Regions from separate parts of the Weizmannia sp. FSL K6-3076 genome, predicted to be linked through region 2. Evidence: riboswitches for the same ligand, from Rfam matches in the RefSeq annotation. Region 2 holds a riboswitch; the other holds the start of a gene.
The links. A riboswitch is a leader RNA that binds a small molecule or an ion and turns the genes downstream of it on or off. The one in region 2 is predicted to bind cyclic di-GMP.
Positions count from the first base shown of each region.

Region 1: it holds a riboswitch for cyclic di-GMP, as region 2 does, so the genes downstream of both, NSS95_RS01210 (GGDEF domain-containing protein) here and NSS95_RS13120 (hypothetical protein) in region 2, are expected to answer to the same signal.

Region 1 covers NZ_JBBOWU010000001.1:236,323-246,621, reverse strand. The annotation lists gene glmS (glutamine--fructose-6-phosphate transaminase (isomerizing)) at 1-183, shown strand, start outside; gene NSS95_RS01235 (cation diffusion facilitator family transporter) at 479-1,420, shown strand; gene NSS95_RS01230 (hypothetical protein) at 1,412-1,702, opposite strand; gene NSS95_RS01225 (NERD domain-containing protein) at 2,181-3,074, opposite strand; gene NSS95_RS01220 (DMT family transporter) at 3,296-4,225, shown strand; gene NSS95_RS01215 (hypothetical protein) at 4,350-4,574, shown strand; gene NSS95_RS01210 (GGDEF domain-containing protein) at 4,865-5,905, opposite strand; cyclic di-GMP riboswitch class I at 5,984-6,069, opposite strand; gene NSS95_RS01205 (long-chain-fatty-acid--CoA ligase) at 6,553-8,145, opposite strand; gene NSS95_RS01200 (glycerol dehydrogenase) at 8,380-9,483, shown strand; gene NSS95_RS01195 (YbaK/EbsC family protein) at 10,257-10,299, opposite strand, start outside.
Region 2 covers NZ_JBBOWU010000001.1:2,729,439-2,739,737, reverse strand. The annotation lists gene arsA (arsenical pump-driving ATPase) at 1-263, shown strand, start outside; gene NSS95_RS13150 (arsenate reductase ArsC) at 276-665, shown strand; gene NSS95_RS13145 (MarR family winged helix-turn-helix transcriptional regulator) at 1,133-1,732, shown strand; gene NSS95_RS13140 (ABC transporter ATP-binding protein) at 1,732-3,510, shown strand; gene NSS95_RS13135 (RNA-guided endonuclease TnpB family protein) at 3,587-4,693, shown strand; partial or broken gene NSS95_RS13130 (AAA family ATPase) at 4,816-5,340, opposite strand; partial or broken gene NSS95_RS13125 (hypothetical protein) at 5,708-5,929, shown strand; cyclic di-GMP riboswitch class I at 6,337-6,421, shown strand; gene NSS95_RS13120 (hypothetical protein) at 6,525-6,884, shown strand; gene NSS95_RS13115 (3-oxoacyl-[acyl-carrier-protein] synthase III C-terminal domain-containing protein) at 6,911-7,909, shown strand; gene NSS95_RS13110 (methyl-accepting chemotaxis protein) at 7,948-9,207, shown strand; gene mutM (bifunctional DNA-formamidopyrimidine glycosylase/DNA-(apurinic or apyrimidinic site) lyase) at 9,444-10,247, shown strand; gene tyrS (tyrosine--tRNA ligase) at 10,291-10,299, opposite strand, start outside.

The DNA.
Region 1 (10,299 bases), 2.5 Mb from region 2:
ACGGGAGATGACGAAGTGAGCGCCGTCGTGGACGAAGTGCTCTACATTCCGGAAGCACACCCCTTTCTCATGCCGGTCCTGGCCGCCATCCCGCTGCAGCTGCTTGCTTATTATGCCGGCATCGTGCGCGGCTATGACGTTGACCGCCCACGCAACCTGGCGAAGAGCTTAACCGTCGAGTAAAGGGAAATCGTGTTAAACTTTTTCAGGCCGTGCCTTTCACACAAAAACCGCCGGGGAAAAGGATTCTGGCGGTTTTTCTCTTTTAGGGCAGGCTCCTATTTGATTTTTTATCATATAATAAGCATTATAAATGATTCTATTTCTTTTTGTTTACAGCAATAACCCCTAATCCATATTGATTCCCATTCTCAATTATTCAAAAAAATTTATATTAATTGAGAATAAACGCTATTCTTTTTCGTTTCTTCGTGCTACAATACAGGTGAAAATAAGTTTATTTAGGAAGAGGTGTGCGATGATGCCGGAATATGATTATCACCACCTTCCCCATGTCAAAGTCCAGTCCGCATCAAAAAAAGCATTATGGGCAACGCTCGTCCTAACCTTGTTTTTCATGTTTGTTGAAATTGCTGGTGGTCTGATTTCGCATTCGCTTGCTTTGCTTTCCGACTCGGCACATATGGCTTCAGATGTCATTGCGCTCCTCTTCAGCATGCTTGCTTTGTTCATGGCGACACGCCCGCCAAACCGCAAATATACATTTGGCTATTTGCGCTTTGAAATCATCGCATCGTTCCTGAACGGGCTTGCGCTTGCGGGCATTTCAATCGGCATTTTCATTGAAGGGATCAAGCGCCTCGTCCATCCGCAACCCATTGATTTTAAGTGGATGTTTCTCATTGCCGTGACCGGGCTTGTTGTGAATATTATCCTCACCATTGTGTTGCACCGGAGCACAAAAGAAGAAGAAAACTTAAATGTCAAAAGCGCGTTATGGCATTTTATCGGGGACTTATTGAATTCGGCCGGCGTGATTGTTTCCGCCCTGCTCATTTATTTTACGGGAATGAATTTCTTTGATCCGCTCATCAGCATCGCAATCGGCGGCGTCATTTTTTACGGCGGCGCCAAAATCGTCCGGGCTTCCTATTTGATCCTGATGGACACCGTGCCGGAAGGGTTTGATTTAGAGCAGATCCGCACAGATATGTATCAAATTGAGGGCATTGAAGACGTCCATGACATGCATCTTTGGAACATTACTTCCGACCATTGTTCGCTGACCGCCCATGTCTTTGTCAAGCATTCATCTGAACCGATGCGCGTCATTTTAGCTGTAAATCAGATGCTCGAACAAAAATACGGCATCCGCCATACGACCATCCAGACAGAAGACCCCGCCATCCATGACCATACCGATTATCTCCGGCAGAAAAACCGGACTGTTTCACTGTAGCTGCTGCTCAGCAGGTACAGTTTTTTTGTTTTCCAGCCAGACAACCCATTTGTAAAACCCGGCCACAATGAGCAGGAGGAACGGATTTACAAGCGCCGAAATGGTGAAATCCCACCATCCGTAATGAAAATAGCCCCATGGTGCCGGCAGCAGGGTGATCCACTCATACCCCAGCATCAGCACTTCCCAAACAGCAATATAAAGTATCTTTTTTGGCCATCTTTTTCCAAACGGAAACCAGTTAAGATACAAAATATTCACAGGCGGAAGCAAACAAATCATACCCGGGAGATTCTCCCAGTCCACCCCTTTTGTAAAATACCAGTAGCCATGCTACTTGTAATCGATATATACATCAAAAACCAGGTGGGAAGCTATGGTAAACGTCCAAATCTGTACGATCTGCCCGGGGGAAAGCCGCTTATTGGCACAAAAAACAGCCAGATTAAAAACAATGAGGGAAACAACATACCCAATCATGTTTGATCCTCGAAATCAGCGTTACCGTTTTTTCAATAGCTTATGCACCCGCCGGTTTTCTATACAGCCGCCAAATGGGCAGTGGGGAAACGTATAGATTTGGGCTACTTGTACGCCAGGCCAATGCTTCTTAGTTTATGATTCAGAAACCAAAATTCCTAGATAGTATTTTATCGGGGCAGCCAATAATTATTCTGTTCCCCCGTAACCGGATGAAGATCTTTTTCCGGCGGGCTTCAAGCAAAGTGCCGGTCCTCCGGCTGGCATCACAGTTTACGGACTAATGCGCTGCCTCGCGCACGATTTGTGCCGCTGTTAGTGCATCCACGCGCAAAAAGGAACAAAGCGCTTCATCTGGCGCATCCCGGCCAAAAAGCAAATAGAACTCTTCTATCGCTTTACGGTGCGCATCTTTACTGGCATGCCCGCAAACCTGGCAGTGCCATGCGCCATTGTTAAAATCCATTTCAAAACGGCGGCACAGCGGGCACCCGACCCCCGTATACATTTCGCTTTGGTCAACCGGCCACGGACAGATCCCCGGATTTTCGCGGCATTCCAGCAAATGCTTGTGCCATTTTTTAAAATGCTTGCCGTCCAGGACCAGCTGGCTGTATGTTTCCAGCATCTTTGTCACTTTATAAACAGCCTGGCTTGCTGGGCAGATCCTCAATTCGTCTGCTGAATTGGCAACAGGCATTTTCAACTCGGCCCCCTCATGGCAAAGGACAAGCAAATACTCCAGCGGCAATTCGGGTAAATGCCGCATACGGGCCCATGTACACAAGATTTCTCTTTGTTTTTGCAGGCACGCAAACGGTTCCGGCCAGCCTTTTTCCTTCCCGCCTTTTTGCTGGATAAGCTGGGCAAAAGCCGGATCCGGAAAAATCGCGCCGGATAAATGGGTGTAGCCTATAATCAAAACAAGATTCCGTGTGAGAATTAACCCGTCCAGGCATGTATTTGCAATGGGCAGTGCATGGTAAACATGGAATTGGTCGGACGGAAGAATCTCCAAAAAACGGTCTGCCCGCTTCTCCCTTTTATATTTCGCCCTCCACTTTTTTACATCCTCCGCAATCTGCCCATACAGCGGATGCCTTTTGGGCAGCCTCCCCAGCAACGCCTCTCCCGCCCGGATTTGTGCGGGATATTCCCGCTGTTTTACAATCACGTCCAACTTCCCCTTTTTCATGATTTTATTTATTTTATTCGCTGCGTGGGAGGAAATATGTTAAAATTAAGAATATTATAGTGGGAGGTGCTGTTTGTGCGTCTGTATCTTGATCTGTTTGAAAATGACCAGCCTGTTCGTTCCTGATGCGGGGGACGAACAGCCGCTTCAAAACCCCCGTCTGGCTGTTAGATAAAAAATAAAGACGGAGGTTGATGACTGTGAAAAACAAATGGGCAGGTGCACTTTGCCTCGCACTTGCATCCGGCATCTGGGGCGGGATGTATGTGGTCAGTAAATATGTCTTAAACTTCGTACCGCCGCTTACGCTTTTATGGCTGCGGTATATGATCGGTTTTGCCGCACTGTACGCGATATTGCATGCCGGCAGAAAGAAAAAGGAAAAGGTAAGCCTTACAAAAAAAGACTGGCTGCTGCTCGCCTGGATCGGGTTTATCGGCTATTTTGCATCCGTTGCCATGCAGTTTATCGGGACGCAAAAAGCGGACGCCCATACCGGCGCGATCATTACATCCGCTTCTCCGGTTTTTATCGTGATATTCGCGCGCTTCATTTTAAAAGAAAAATTGACCGCGCGCAAAATACTGGCGCTGATTACCGCATCCGCGGGCGTTGTCATCGTGATCGGCTGGGACATTCACGTGCAAACCTATTTTTGGGGCAGCCTGATTCTGGCTGGAGCGATGATTACATGGGCACTTCTGTCCGTTTATGTAAAAGTGGCTTCCTGGAAAATGGATTCGTTAACCATTACAACATATGCCATTTTGTTCGGGCTGCTGTTTACAACGCCTTTTGCCGCCCGCGAAGCCATGATGGCCTGGCCTGTATCATCGGGCGGTTTTTGGGGGATGGCAGGTATTTTGTATCTCGGCGTCATCTCTACAGCCGGCGCTTTCTTCTTGTGGAACAAAGGGCTTGAAATGGTAGAGGCCGGCAGCGGGTCACTGTTTATGTTTTTGCAGCCTGTCACCGGCTCTTTTCTCGGCTGGCTTTTGCTCCATGAAAACCTGAACGGCCGCTTCTTTCTCGGCGGCGCCCTGATTCTGGCTGCAATTGCCATTTCGTTGCTCCCAGAAAGGATGCGCCTCGCACCCCGGATGGAAACGCCAAAAAATATATCGGATTAAAATAGCATCATAAGGCAAGGCCTGTCGCACCGGTCTTGCTTTTTTGTTTCTTTTTTTGCAAATTTGCAGGAATTTTTGCCGCTTTTATCGAAAAGGGAATAAAAAGGTTCCGGGAGGCAGAACAATGGATCGGTACAGTTGCTTGGCATATCTTTTGTTTCAAACGGATGATAACACGGTAAAAGAAGCGGCAATCCGCCTCGTACAGGGCAGCCTTACGCTCGAGGAGGCAAAAAGCGACAGCACGCTCAAGCCGTATTTGGAAGCCTGTGAAAAACGGCTGAACATACAGCCACCGGATGCCGAGCAGGTTTATGCATTTATGGAAAATTATATATACGCCGTATAAAAAGCATCTGGCAGGGCAAACCGGCGAACTTCTAAATGGCAGTCCCCGCTTAGGCTCCGCAAGCGGAAGTGTGCCGCCGCAAACGTATGCCCTGCCTCGCGTAGTGATTTTGCAAATTTTGAGGTTCGTCCGCGGTTATAGGCACTCTCCATGCCAAATCGCATACCCCAGTTTATGAGCAGCAAGTCTGTTAATTAAATGGACTACCGCTGTCATACGGTTTTTTGATTGCAAACCCGCCAGCTAAATGTTCGCCACATGCAATGAAGAAAATCCGCCTTTTCCCTGCCTTACAGCACCGTAATCCGGTTTCTGCCCTGACCCTTCGACTTGTACAGCCCTTCGTCCACCCGCCTTACAATGGTTTCTGCTGTATCCCCCGGTGTATATGCAGTCACACCGAAACTTGCGGACAGCTTTCCCGCATGCCCAAATGAATGGCGGCTAATGCTTGCTTTCAAATATTCCGCCAGTTCCTCTGCCTGGGGCAATTCATCCTTTGTAATGATGATGAATTCTTCACCGCCCCAGCGTCCGATGTAATCATTCGCTGAAATCACCCGGGAGGAAAGACGGACAAATTCCTTCAGCACCTCATCTCCTGTCTGGTGCCCGAACTGGTCATTCACCTGTTTAAAATAGTCGATATCGAAAAAAATCACGGAAAATGATGTGCCGGTTTTGTCCGCGTGTTTAACCGCAGCATCCAGCCATGCCTGCACCTGGCGTCGGTTGGCAATCCCGGTCAACATGTCCGAATAAGCCTTTTTCTTTTCCTCTTCCAATTCTCTAAATACTTTTAAGAGATAATGAGAAATGCAAAAGATGGCGATATAGACGAGATTGGCAAGGTAAAAGATCAGCATGGATATTTTATAGTCAAAGGAAAAATGGCGGAACCGCGGCATTCCGATCAGAAGCGTAGTCACGAACAAAGCGAGCGAATAAATGATCCCGTTCCGCTTTTTCAACGTGATAAAAATATAGAGAAATAGAAGCGGGCTCCAAATGATCGAAATTCCGATGGCTCCCTCTTTTCCCGGAACCATGTATTGAAAAACACAGTCCATCACGATGGCAAGATAATAAACCGTGAGGATCACGAGATTCACATAGTCAAACAAGCGGAAATAACGCTTGAAAACCATGCAGATGAGAAACAGAGCGTTCCAGGCAATCAGGATCCGCGTCGTGGCGAGATAAAATAAAGCTGTACGGGTGCCTGTGTGAGGGACCAAATTGTAAATCGCAAGGGCAGCGATCAAAAGCGGGCTGATCCAAAGATAAAGGATTCTTTTAAAATCTTCCAATGTCTCGATTTTCCTGCCCATTTCCGCCCCGCCTTTCTGATCAATCTCCGGGGAACTTGCAAACGAAAACAAAGGCCAAACTTCGGCTTTTCACTGCGCATTAGCAACTGGCTGGCATGGTTAGAAAACCGGTAGCCCCTGTAGTTTTGCGTCTCCATTTTTCAATGGATTTGCCCCTTTGATATAGGTCTTTTATCCTATTATACTGTATTTCTGTCCAAAAGAAACCATCAGTCAAAGGATAAGAAAGGGCAATTCGGTTAAAATTTGCCGTCTGCAGCTGCTGAAATCGTTTATGGCGATTCCTCCAACGCCCCCCGCCTCATCGCTGAAGCAAGGGGCATGGATGTGAAATGTTTTCCTCTGTTTTACGCCGAAATGTAACGCGTTGTCCTGTGCTTTTCGGCGGCCTTGCGTTTTGCCGGATCTGTTTCAGACATGTTCATTAGGGCTTGCTGAGTAAGCAAAATTTCTAAATTGGAAAGGAGGCTGACAACTTTATTCAAAATTTAAATGCAAGCGTTTTATAAAAAATCGAGGGAAAAGCTTGCACTCGAAAGCTGATTCAACGTATTAGAGAAGACAGAATCACGCATTGTCGTAGATAGATTCTTCTGAGCTTGCTGATCAATTGGGACAAACGCAGAATCGGATTCGTTCAGCAAGCCCTAATTTACAAACCGCTCTGTTTTCCCGAGCTTTTCCCAGTATTCATTGCGCAGGCGGACTTTCTGGATTTTGCCAGATGCCGTTTTCGGCAACTCATCCACAAATGTCACACCCGTCACGGCTTTGAAATGGGCAAGCCTTTCCCTTGAAAAACGGATGATGTCTTCTTCTGTTGCGGCCGCATCTGCTTTCCGGACGACAAACGCATGCGGGGTCTCCCCCCATTTTTCATGTGGAACAGCAATCACCGCTGCTTCAAGGACAGCCGGATGCTCATACAGCACTCCTTCCACTTCTATAGAGGATATATTCTCTCCGCCACTGATAATAATGTCTTTTTTACGGTCGACGATATCGATATAGCCGTATTCATCAACGGTCGCCATATCCCCTGTATAGAGCCGCCCGTTCCGGATCGTTTTCATCGTTTCTTCCGGGTTTTTCCAGTATCCGAGCATAACACCATGGCCTCTTACCGTGACCTCGCCGATTTCTTTCCCGTCATGGGCCACTTCTTCGTCATTTTCCCGTAAAACCCGGACATCGCTTCCGATCATCGGAAACCCGGCTTTCGCCCGCAACCGCAATTGTGTATCACGGTCCAGCCCGCCAAGCTGCGAACGAATGACAGATACAAGGGTGAGCGGTGTTGACTCCGTCATGCCGTACACCTGGATGAATTCCCAGCCGAGTTCTTTTTCCACGCGTTCCACAAATGCGGGCGGCGGTGCAGCTCCGGCGATGACAACACGCACGTCCTGTTCAATAGCGGGATGGTGTTCCGCGTTGTACTGCAACAGGCTGTTCAGCACAGTTGGCGCCATATGCACCACCGTCACATTATGCCTGATGATTTCCGTGAAAATGGCTTCCGCCGACGGTTTGCGGAGGCAGACATGGGTCGCCCCGTTTGCTGTATAGTAAAACGGCGAGCCCCATCCGTTTACATGGAACATCGGGAGCACATGCAGATAGACATCGCGGTCCGTAACGCGCAAATGGTACATGGCGCTTAATGCATGCAAATAATTATTGCGGTGGGTAAGCATCACGCCTTTAGGATTTCCGGTTGTCCCGCTCGTATAAAGCAGGCTGCACACATCGTTTTCATCGAGGCCGGCACGCGGAAACGGCTCAGGCGGAAATCTGTCCAGCCAACGGTCATAATCAATTTCAGCACAGTCATCCTCTTTATAGTGGATAATAATTTGCTCCACCGTTTCAAGCTCATCCTTTACCGGCTCGATCAAATGGTACATCTCCTGGTCCACAAACAATACTTTCGATCCGCTGTGATTTAAAATAAACCGGTAGTCTTCCGGGGTCAGCCGGATATTCAGCGGCACCATCACCGCCCCCAGCTGGAAAACCCCGTAAAAGCCTTCCAGCATTTCCACTGTATTCGGCGCGAGATAGGCCACCCGATCCCCTTTTTCAATGCCAAGATTTTTTAACCCGTACGACAGCCGGTTCACCCTGCCGTTCAGCTCCCGGTATGTAAACGCCCGGTCCCCGCAATACACCGCTGTTTTCCCGCCGTACAAAAGCACCGCGCGATCCAGAAATTCCGTCAACACCAACGGCACGTTCATGGACTCCCCTCCCATTTTCATTTTCTCCCTGTTTCCCCTTGCTGTTTAAAAACCAGCACTGTTGTATAACAATATTATAAAAGTTTTTGAACGCGTTTTCAATCATCATATTTATTTGTTTTTTTATAACATGGGATGATCTTATTTTTCACATCTTTTACCTTGGTTTCCGCTTACATTTTTAATATAATGAGAGTGTAGAAAGAAAAAAATGTTTAGGAGGCAGTACATGTTATGAAAATTCCTGTAAAATCCGTTACATCGCCGAAAAAGTTTATCGTAGGGAACGGCCTGCTTGCCAATTTATATGCGTACATAAAAGATTTGGGCGACAATGCCTATGTGATTTGCGACGAATTCATCCTCGGCCGCGCAAAAGAAGAAGCCGGAAAATCTGTCCGGGAAGGCGGCGGGAAAGCAACTTTCGAACAGTTCAATTATCAAACCACCCAGGAAGAAGTAGACCGTAACCGCCGGCTTGCACGTGAAGCAGGCGCCAATGTCATTGTCGGCATCGGCGGCGGAAAAACGCTTGATACCGCAAAAGCAACCGCTTATTATGAAAAACTTCCGGTTGTCATTTTTCCGACGATTGCCTCCACTGACGCACCGTGCACGGCCCTTGCCGTTCTTTACAAAGAAGACGGCGCTTTTGACCGTTACTTGTTCCTGCCGAGCAATCCGGATGTCGTGCTCGCAGACACGGAAATTTTAGCTGCAGCACCGGTCCGCTTTTTCGCCGCCGGGATCGGGGACGCGCTTGCCACTTATTTTGAAGCGCGCGCCTGCTACGCGGCAAACGGCGACAACCTTGTTTTAATGAAGCCATCCCTCACCGGCCTGGCCATTGCCCGCACTTGCTACGAAACGATTCTCGAAAACGGCGTAAAAGCAGTGGAAGCCGTGAAAAACAAAGTGCCAACCCGTGCAGTGCAGGATACCATTGAAGCGACCATCTATTTGAGCGGTGTCGGGGCGGAATCCGGCGGCCTTGCCGCAGCACACGCCATCCATAACGGCATGACCGCTGTCCCTGCCCTCCATCGTGCACAGCACGGCGAAAAAGTGACATTCGGCCTGCTCGCACAGCTCGTTCTTGAAAACGCGCCAAAAGAAGAGCTTGAAACGGTAATCCGCTTTATCAAAGCAGTTGGCCTGCCGCTGACACTGAAGGACCTCGGCGTTGAAGAATTTGTGGAAGCCGAATGGCGGAAAGTGGCGGAAGATGCCTGTGCCGAGGATGACACAATGGGCAACGAACCATTCCCGGTTACGCCTGATGATGTGTACAATGCCATTGTTGCCGCTAACGCCATTGCTGAAAAATACCATGACTAAATCAAAGCAGCTTATATGAACCCATAAAAACGGCGGGAAAACACGATCGTGTGTCCCGCCGTTTTTGTCTATATCATATGAACTTAAGTTAGGACTTGCCGAACAAATCCAATTCTGCGTTTGTGCCCAATTTGTTAGTAATCTCTAGAAAAATTCATCTTTGAAAATGCGATTCTGTCTTCTCTATATATTGAATCCGCTATCAAGCTTTATTCACATAGAGTACGTCTACGTTAAGGAAGCACGGAAAATTGAAGGTCTTTCTTCACATAGAACGCGTCTACGTTAAGATAGCACGAAAAAAGACGGCCTTCCTTCACATAGGGCGCGTCTACGTTAAGATAGCATGAAAAATTGACGGCCTTTCTTAACATAGAGCCCGTCTACGTTAAGGAAGCACGAAAAAAAGATGACCTTTCTTCACATAGAGCCCGTCTATGTTAAGGAAGCACGGAAAATTGAAGGTCTTTCTTCACATAGAGGGCGTCTACGTTAAGGAAGTACGAAAAATTGACGGCCTTTCTTAACATAGAGCCCGTCTACGTTAAGAAAGCACGAAAAAAAGATGGCCTTCCTTCACATAAGGCGCGTCTACATTAAGAAAGCAAGCAAAAACGAAGGCCTCGCATTAAATTTATGCCAAAGCTGTCAGCATCCTTGCCAAATCTAGGAATTTTGCTTATTCAGGAAGCCCTAATTATATATCAAGCATTTTCCGGCGCGTACCCGGGGCCTCTTTCCATCTCAAAGGCAAGTCTGAAGCGACACGTAGATTATTGCGGATCCGATAAGACACCAGTCCCAGCTACTTGCTGG
Region 2 (10,299 bases):
TTATTGTAACCCTACCGGAAGCGACTCCCGTTTATGAGGCTCTCCGTCTTGAAGATGATTTAAAGCGCGCGGGTATCGCCGCTAAGTGGTGGGTGGTCAATCAGTCACTTTACGGCACGGATACGACAAATCCCATACTGATGGCTAAGGCAACTGGCGAAATAGAATGGCTCAACCGCATCAATGAACATGCAAATGGAAAGTTCGCACTGATTTCATGGAGTCCTGAAGATATCAAGGGTGAACGCTTATTGGCGCTGTAAGGAGGAGAGTAAATGATAAAGGTTGCATTTATTTGTGTTCATAATTCATGTCGAAGCCAAATAGCTGAGGCATTGGGCAAACATTTAGCAGGAGATGTATTTGAAAGCTATTCTGCTGGCACAGAAACAAAACCCCAAATTAATCAGGATGCTGTGCGTCTAATGAAAGAGCTTTATGGTATAGATATGGAGAAAACCCAATATCCAAAGTTACTTGATGATATCCCGCAGGTAGATATTGTTATTACAATGGGATGCAATGTGGAATGCCCTTACCTTCCCTGCAAGCATAGAGAGGATTGGGGACTGGATGATCCTACGGGTAAGAGTGATGAGGAATTTAAAAAAGTTATTTCAATAATTGAAGCCCGAATAATTGAATTGAAGAAGAAACTGACATAAAATTAATTAATGCCAATTGCACATTCAGTGGTTGGCGTTATTGTTAATTGACATGTTTCCTCGTACGACGGTTTTTCAAAAATGGCCGAAAAACCCATTGACATGTTTCCACGTACAGATGGTTTCTATAATGGCCAACAGACATCAATTCTATCAACTCAAGCCATGTGGAGTGTGTGGCGAATCTGGAGCTGAAATTGTGACCGCCAATTAAACATTTACGACACATCATAAACTTTTAGCCAACAGGCCCTGTTTTCGGGATCACTAAGATTCCCGAGTTCAGGGCTTTTTTCTGTCCAGCCGCTATCATTCCTGCATTATCTCGATGGTTTTTTCTCCGTTCCCCCTCCGTTCCCCCTCCTATTTTTTACTTAGTTTTTATCTTGACAAACAAAATAATCCGGTATATCATTTAGTTTGTCAAAGGAAATAAAAACTAAACAAATAATTTTGGAGGTTTTAAAATGAAAAAAGATGAAATTCTGGATAAATTATTGGAAATTACGCACCAGCCATTTCTCATCTTTGTAAATGCAGTAGAAGAAAAAACAGATAATGCTTTTGAAACGCTGAAGCTGTTGGCAGCGGAAGAAAATGTGACAGCGGGCCGCATTTCTGAAGTGCTTGATATTAAGCCGTCAAGTGTAACGCAAATTATCAAGAAACTTGAAGAAGCCGGCACTGCCCGGCGTGAAAAATCCGAACAAGATTCCCGTGTAACGATTGTAAAAATCACGGATAAAGGCCGTGAAAGCTTAAAAGAGCGCAGTTCAATTTCAACTACACTAAAAGATGTCCTCTTCCAGGGGTTTGCAGAGGATGAGCTTGAAATGTTGGATCAATATCTTGAACGCATGGTTTCCAATATTTCAAGCGAAGCATTTCATGATAAGCTCCACGAAGTCTTCAGCAATGATAAACGCTGGGAACTTTTTGGGAAAATGAGTGCCCGTTTCGGCCGTGCACGGGAACAAATGCTAGAGCGCAGCGGGTTTGGCGGCTTCGGCGGCCGCGGATTCATGGGCGGCGGATTCGATGGCTGGAAGAAAGGACGTAAAAGATAATGGAAAGTGGATTCAATGGTTCAGTCCGTAAAGATCAAACCAAATTTTCAATTGGACAATTTATGAAACTCATCAAAACGACGCAACCGAAATATCTTTTGCTGGCGATGGGTGTCTTACTGCTGGTTGTTTCATCCGGTGTACAAATTTATGTGCCGAAATTAGCATCATCCCTTGTCAATCATTTTTCAAAAGGCATTGACTATGGGTTGTTAGGGAAAGTCGTCGCACTATTTGTCATCTCAGCCATTGTTTCTGCAATTGGCGGAACGGTTCTGGGGATTTTTGGAGAAAATGTAATCCAAAACTTACGGAAAAGCTTGTGGCAGAAGTTAACCACCTTGAAAGTGAGCTACTTCGATACTGTTAAAGCTGGTGAAATTTCAAGCCGTCTGGTAAACGATACTGCACAAGTCAAACAGTTGCTGGCTGTGACTTTCCCGCAGACACTCGCGAGCATCATTACTGTCATCGGGACAGTATATATGATGTTCAAGATGGATTGGCACATGACGGCCGCTATGGTTGTAGCTGTTCCAATCGTCGTCATCTTGATGATGCCGATCATGGCCTTTGGTACAAAAATCGGGCATATCCGCCAAGAGGCGATGGCCCAATTTAACGGGATTTCAAGTGAAACATTAAGTGAAATCCGGTTGGTAAAAACTTCGAACGCAGAAAAACAAGCGCAAGTTCGTGCCAATAATGAAATAAACAAACTGTTTAAAGTTGGAAAAAAAGAAGCTGTCTTTGATGCAACAATGCAACCCATCATGATGATGGTATTTATGAGTATGGTCTTTGGGCTTCTTGCTTATGGGATGCACCGTATTGCAATTGGTGAAATGCAAATCGGGATTTTAATGAGCTTTCTGATGTATTTGTTTAACTTGATTGGGGCCGTGCCGGTCATTGCAACCTTATTTTCAGAAATGGCAAAGGCTGCGGGTTCAACGCGCCGTGTACAAGAATTGCTTGCTGAAAAGCCAGAAGATTTTACGAAGGGCATTGAATTGGATTTGGCTGGCAAAACTTTATCAGTGGAACATGTGGACTTTGCCTACGAAGATGCGCCGGATGAACCCATCCTGAAAGATGTATCATTTACGGCAAAACCAAATGAAATCATTGCTTTTGCAGGCCCTTCCGGCGGCGGCAAATCGACGATCTTTAGTTTGCTTGAACGTTTCTATGCACCAACAAGCGGATCAATCAAATTTGGGGATACGGATATTGAAGAGATCAATTTAACAAATTACCGCAGCCAAATCGGATACGTTTCACAAGATTCTGCAATTATGGCCGGGACAATCCGCGACAATTTGACGTATGGATTAGACGGTACATATACGGATGAACAACTTTGGAACGTTTTAGATTTAGCCTTTGCACGCAAATTTGTCGAAGAAATGCCTGACAAACTTAACACAGAGGTAGGGGAACGCGGGGTGAAAATCTCCGGCGGCCAGCGCCAGCGTATTGCCATTGCCCGGGCCTTTTTGCGCAATCCCAAGATTTTAATGTTGGATGAAGCAACTGCGAGTCTTGATAGTGAGTCAGAGATGAAAGTCCAGGAAGCCTTAACCAACTTGATGAAAGGCCGCACGACTTTAGTCATCGCCCACCGCCTGGCAACCATTGTGGACAGCGACAAGATTTACTTTATCGAAAAAGGCCGGGTCACAGGATCAGGTACACATGATGAATTGGTACGTACGCATGAAACGTATGCAAAATACGTGGCTGAACAATTTAAGGTAGACACACCGGCTATGTAAAGGAATGGACACCATACTTTGGAAAAGGATGCATTTGGGGAAATGCGGTGTTCAAAGGTAGTGGAGAAGTGTGTCAATGCTATTTTTTGAGTGCGGGGCCTGTCAACTACCAAACAAAGAACAATCCGCATTATTAGCTAAGACATTTGGTTGTGTTCGCTTTGTCTACAATAAGATGTTAGCTGAACGCAAAGAAATGTATGAAAAGTTCAAGAATGATAAAGAATCGCTTAAAAAGCAAAAGTTTCCGACTCCTGCAAAATATAAAAGTGAATTTCCATTCCTAAAAGAAGTGGATTCTTTAGCTCTGGCAAATGCACAAATGAACTTACAGACTGCTTATAAGAATTTCTTTGAAGGAAATGCGGATTTTCCAAAGTTCAAAAATCGTAAAGCAAAACAATCCTATACAACTAACTTAGTCAATGGAAACATCGAATTGAAAGATGGTCATATCAAGTTGCCTAAACTCAAGCTTGTAAAAATCAAACAGCATAGAGAAATTCCTGCTGATTATAAATTGAAATCCTGTACCATTTCCAGAACAAAGTCAGGAAAATACTATGTTTCCGTACTAACAGAATACGAAAAAGATATACAGCCTAAAACAATAGAAAATGTCATTGGGCTAGATTTTGCTATGGCTGAATTATACGTGAGTAGCGAGAATGAGAAAGCCAATTATCCTCGTTATTATCGTGTGATGTCAGAAAAATTAGCAAAAGCCGGGCACATTCTGTCCAAACGCAAGAAAGGTTCTGCACGTTGGAACAAGCAACGACTAGTAGTGGCTAAGTTACATGAGAAAGTGGCGAACCAACGCATGAATTTTCTTCATCATAAGTCAAAAGAATTAGCTTCTAACTTTGATGCTGTCGTGATTGAGGACTTGAACATGAAAGGGATGTCTCAAGCCCTTCACTTTGGGAAAAGCGTTCACGACAACGGTTGGGGGATGTTCACTACTTTCTTAGCGTATAAGCTAAAAGAACAAGGGAAACAACTTGTGAAAATTGATAAGTGGTTTCCCTCCACTAAGAAGTGTTCTTGTTGTGGTGCAGAAAAACCTGTGAAACTATCTGAACGCACCTACCGTTGTTCGTGCGGTTATGTGGCAGATCGCGACTATAATTCAGCAATCAATATCAAAAATGAAGGTATACGCTTATTAGCGTTATCATAAGTAACAAAACTCTTGGAACAAGAGGGTTAGCTCGGTCAGTTTTCGTTGGCTAGTAAAAGCAACGATAAGTCGAGAAGCCCCCACTTCAATTAGACCGCAAGGTCAATAAGTGGTGGGTAGTTCACTAATTCCACGATTTCACTGCTTGTTAATTTATGCAGGGCAAACACTTTAGTCCTCGATAACAAGGCCGAATTGACTTCAAATGACGGATTCTCAGTGGTTGCGCCAATAAGGATAATGCTGCCATTCTCCACATACGGTAAAAAGGCATCTTGCTGTGCTTTATTGAATCGGTGGATTTCATCGATAAACAAAATTGTCTTTTCGCCTAATTGCCGGCGTTCTTCAGCTTCTTTCATCACGTTTCGAATATCTTTAATCCCACTGGTAACAGCACTAAAATCTATAAATACCGATTGTGTTTGATTTGCAATCATTTTCGCCAACGTTGTCTTCCCTACGCCGGGAGGTCCCCAGAAGATCATGGAAGAAACACGGTCATGTTCAATCATTTCTCTAAGAAATTTTCCTTTACCTATCAGGTGCTTTTGCCCGACAAATTCGTCTAAACTTTTGGGACGCACTCTGCTCGCCAAGGGACGGCTTTGGTCATTGTCATTTTCAAATAAAGAAGTTTGCCGCAAGGTTACTCCCTCCGTTGTAAAAAAATTCCCCATTACGCTTCTTTTCGTCCGCTTATAAATCCCAACCAAAATATTTAACTCAATGGTTATCCTAGAATAACTCTGATTTGCAAATTTATCTATTTGTTCTTTGTTCAATTTCCAGCCATCTAAACGAATTTGGTTAACCCTGTTCTGATCAATTCCTTGCTTGGTATAGTTTAGGCTGATTATATTCCCAAATGAGAAAAAGCGATACCGTTCCATCATGGTTATAGACCTGAATTGCGACAGGAAAACAGAAGCTTAAAATGAAAAGGTGCCCTAAACCTCTGGTATAATTGGGCTTGAACAGAACTACCAAACCAGAAAGGAGGGCACCTTTAAGGTGAATTATATCACCTCTGACCCGAAAATCAAATATGCGTTTCATTTAAAGAAGCATACGAATTTTAGCGGGCTGCTCCTGATTCTGCAGTTTTGGGAAAGGATAAAAACGGATTTTGATTCAATTGGGGAAACCGTCTATGGGGATCAGAAAGAGCGGAAGCCGGGGAGAAAAATGTTCCGTCCTCTTTTTGTGTTTGAAGGGAAGCCCCCTCTTTGTTTAAGGCTGAGGGAGGAAAATCCCCGCTTTGAGAGAATAAGATAAGGAGTGGGTATTTGATGAAGCCGTTTTTAAAAATATTGATAATCATAACAGGACTATATGTTATTGCCAGTATCCTTTTTGATTTGAATTTCAATTCTGAAATACATCTTATAACAAAAATAATTCAAACTTTATTCTTTCTCTTATTATTAATCTATGTTGGTTTTATTAAGATTTTTTGAAGTTATCCGCAATTTTAAAATAAGGAAATCAGTTCGTGCGCTTTTCAAAAAACTACGTCAATTATGCTTAAAGCAGGCCGGAAAATGATCCTATTGACATATATTATAATATATTTATATAATGATAAAGGCTGTGGGAATACTTGGTAAGGTTTCCATGTTTTTCGGCAAAATTCCAATAAAAATTGAAAAAGGCAAATTCATCGAAAGTTGAAGACGCAAAGCTAAAGGGACTAAAGTCAGATGACCATGTCAGCCAGTTACCGATTTTACATCAAAAGGGCTAATCGGTAGGGGATTAGTCTTTTTTTCGTTGTGCTGATATCAAATGTGAAGAACTTCATTTAATAAGGGCAGGAGGAAGCAAAAGGATGGCACAGTTTCAAACAGATAACAGTCATAAAGCTTTTATCATTACATTAGGCGGATTTGCCGCAACAGAACAGGCATCTACGTTTGTAGACGATTTAAAAAAAGAAGTTTCAAAAATAGATGTGAAAAATTATTCGTTAATTGTGGATTCATCCGATTTAAGGACATTTAAGCCCGAAATTTTGCCGGTGCTTGAAAAGAGCTATGCGTTGTATATGAGTTTAGGATTTAAAAAAATTCTAATGGTTACACCGAAAAGGGTGACGCCGCGTTTACAGCTGAAGAGAATCGCGAAAAAAGTGAATTTTACGGGTGAATTTATCAATAGTTTACAAGCGGGATTGGAACTTTCACGTTAAAAACAGCTTGAAGGAGTTAAGTAAAAATGGATTCGAGTGTGACAATAAGAGAAGTCTCTGTCTATCATCCTGAAAAGGTGCGCCATAACGATTATTACGTGGCCCATTTTCGCCAGCAAGGAAAAGATATTACAGGACTTTTGCAAGCGCTTGGCAGAGAAAACAGATACATAGCAGATTATAAAACCGAAACCACTTTAACGATGGCAATGAAAGCATCAAAGAAAGTGCTGGAAAAAAGCGGGCTGGCCGGCCGTGATCTCGATATGATTGTATTTGTATCAGGGACACCTGAATATTTTTGGCCGCCGAATGCGGTTGCCATCCATCAAGCTTTGGGCGGAAAAGAAGAAGCTGTTGTTTATGATATGAATGCGGCATGTGTCGGAATGGTGGTGGCTGTGGATCAAGTAAGCCGCAATATGCTTGCAAATCCGCATATCAAGCGTGCACTTGTCGTGGGCTCTGAGCAAATGCACCGTTTTGCAAAAGAGGAGGATGCGGTTACATATGCCAGCTTCGGAGACGGGGCCGCTGCTGTATTGCTGGAAAAAAGCCATCATGTTAAAACAGGGTTTATCGACTCAGCCTATCAAGTGAACACAGAATCAATTGATAAAATTACTTTTCCGGCTTGCGGTGTATCCCAACTGGTTGAAGGAAAAGCCGAACAAAAGAACGGGAAAATAAAATGGGAGAATGTAAACAATGACAATGCTTTCCTGTCCACTGCCGCGCTTGTTGAAAAATTGCTCAGCCGGAACCACTTAACCACGAGGGATATCCAGGCTTTTTGTTTTTCCCAATTGTCACGGAAAAATATATACAAAATCCGGGAAATTTTCAAAGAAGACATAAGCAAGTTCCCGATTGTGGGCACGGAATATGGTTACACAGGAGCCGCCAGCCCGTTTATGGCTTTTGAACGTGCTTTAAGCACCGGCCGGATAACGAGGGGCAGCTATGCCATATTTTGGTCGGTTGGCGCTGGAACATCTGCTTGTGCCATGTTGTATAAACATTAAATGCATTTAGTCTGTTTCATAAAGAAGGGAGTTGCACCATGGGAATAAAAAAATTGTCCAAAGCCATTACAATGGGCCAAATCAAAACCGTTATCCTGCCTTATATCCTCATTGGCATTTTATTGGTTGGCAGCATGTTCATCATCCCGCAACATTTAACCATTTGGTTTGTGTCTGTTGCCGCAATCCTTTATCTTGGTGTAGGTTTATGGTCATCCTTCCGGTTAACCGGGAAGTTATTGAAAATGAAGCAATACGCTTCCAGCCTGGAGTCGGGTAACCTGGCTGAATCGCTGGAGATTTTAGGCGCAGATGAATTTAGCACGATCTCTAATTTCTTGAATAATGCAACTGGCAATATGCGAAATCTGGTTGGAGATTTAAAAAAAGGAATAGACCGTGTAGATGCCAATTCAGATGAATTATCAGCAACCATGACGGAACTGTTTTATGTCATGGAAGATGTGAAGGAAACCATAAATGAGATGGAACATGGCGCAATGGAATTAAGTGCCAGTACGCAGCAAATTGGCGCCTCTGCTGAACAAATTGAAAGTTCAACGAAGAAATTAGCGAAAAAGGCAAATGAAGGAAAAAACATCGCGCAGGAAATTAAGAAACGGGGGACAAAAGTAAGAGAGGAAGCAACGTCATCTGCAGGCTCTTCCAATCAAATCTATACGGAAAAAGCGGAAAATATTTTGAAATCCATTCAACAAGCGAAAATTGTAGAGGAAATCAAAATGTTGGCGGATACGATTGGAAACATTGCGAATCAGACCAATCTCCTTGCCTTAAATGCATCGATCGAAGCGGCAAGGGCAGGGGAAGCAGGAAAGGGTTTTTCAGTAGTCGCTCAAGAAATCAGAAAGCTGGCTGAACAATCCACCCAATCGGTTGAAAATATCCGGGTGGTCACCAGCCAGGTCCAGCAAGCCTTTTCAAACCTTATTCATCATTCAAAAGAAATTCTGGACTATGTGGACACAAAAGTGAATCCCGACTATGAAAAGATGGTCCGTATAGGGGAACAGTACGAACGCGATGCGGAATTTTTAGACCGTATGTCGCTTGAAATCGCCCAGGCTTCGAATGACATGGCAAATGCAATTGAGGAAGTCAACAAGGCGATACAGCATGTATCTTCCACAAGCCAGCAATCTGCTGCGGGTACAGAGGAAATGTCATTTAATATTTCCGAAGTATCACTGGCAATGAAAGAAACGGCAGAAATGGTAGACCACCAGCACCAATTGGCCCATAAAATAAATGAGTCTCTCCAGAAATTCAGTTTATAAATAGCAAGTTCAGCTTATGATAGAAGCTATGCTGCAGCACGGGGATAAGCAAGAAAATGCCGGTTTGTCCCCATGCTGTTTATCATTCAACACCGCCCTATTTTTATAATCCTGCAAATTGTACTTTCTGAATCACCGCACATTGCCAACGGCAGGACAGCCAGGCATGATTCATGAATCCCCGCCATTCGGGGAAAACTGTTTCATACAGTTCGCATGAATGGGGAGGAAACGTAATGCCTGAATTGCCGGAAATGGAGACCTATAAAAAAGGGCTGGCGTCATTGATTGGCGGCTGGGCCATTACAAATGCCATGATTCAGCGGGAAAAATCGATCAATATACCTGCCGGCAAGTTTACGAAGGCCGTTGCCAATCAGAAGGTCAAATCGATTTCAAGACGCGCAAAGTATTTAATTTTCCAGCTCGAAAATGGTTCGTGCCTGCTTCTGCATCTGATGCTGGGCGGATGGATGTTTTTTGGCAAAGAGGAAGACAAACCGGACCGGACAATACAAGTCCAACTTTCTTTTGGAGACCGGCGCTTGTTTTTTATTGGGTTGCGCTTAGGATACCTGCATCTATTAACACCGGAAGCGGTTCGGGCGGAATTGGAAAAAATCGGCCCCGAACCGCTTGATCCCCATTTTACATTAGCTGTTTTTCAACAACGGATGCAACAAAGAAGGGGCATTCTTAAAACGGTACTAACCAATCAAGAAGTGCTGGCCGGGATTGGAAACCGGTATTCCGATGAAATATTATGGCATGCGCAGTTGCGGCCGGATCAAAAAACGGGCCATCTTGACAATCAGCAATTTGCCCGTCTGTATGAGTCGATCCGGTTTATTCTTCAAAAAGGGATTGAGCAGGGAGGTTATATGGAACATCCGCTGCATAAGGGAGATGGCAAAACGGGATGCTATCAAATGTACGTTCACGGCAGGGAAGATGAACCATGCCCGCGATGCAGCACCCCTATTAGGAAAAAAGAAATTTCTTCACATAAGACCTATTTTTGTCCGTATTGCCAGTATTGAAAACGTATTGCCCCTGCCGGCACTGCATTTTCCCGGCTGCCTGTCAGACTTC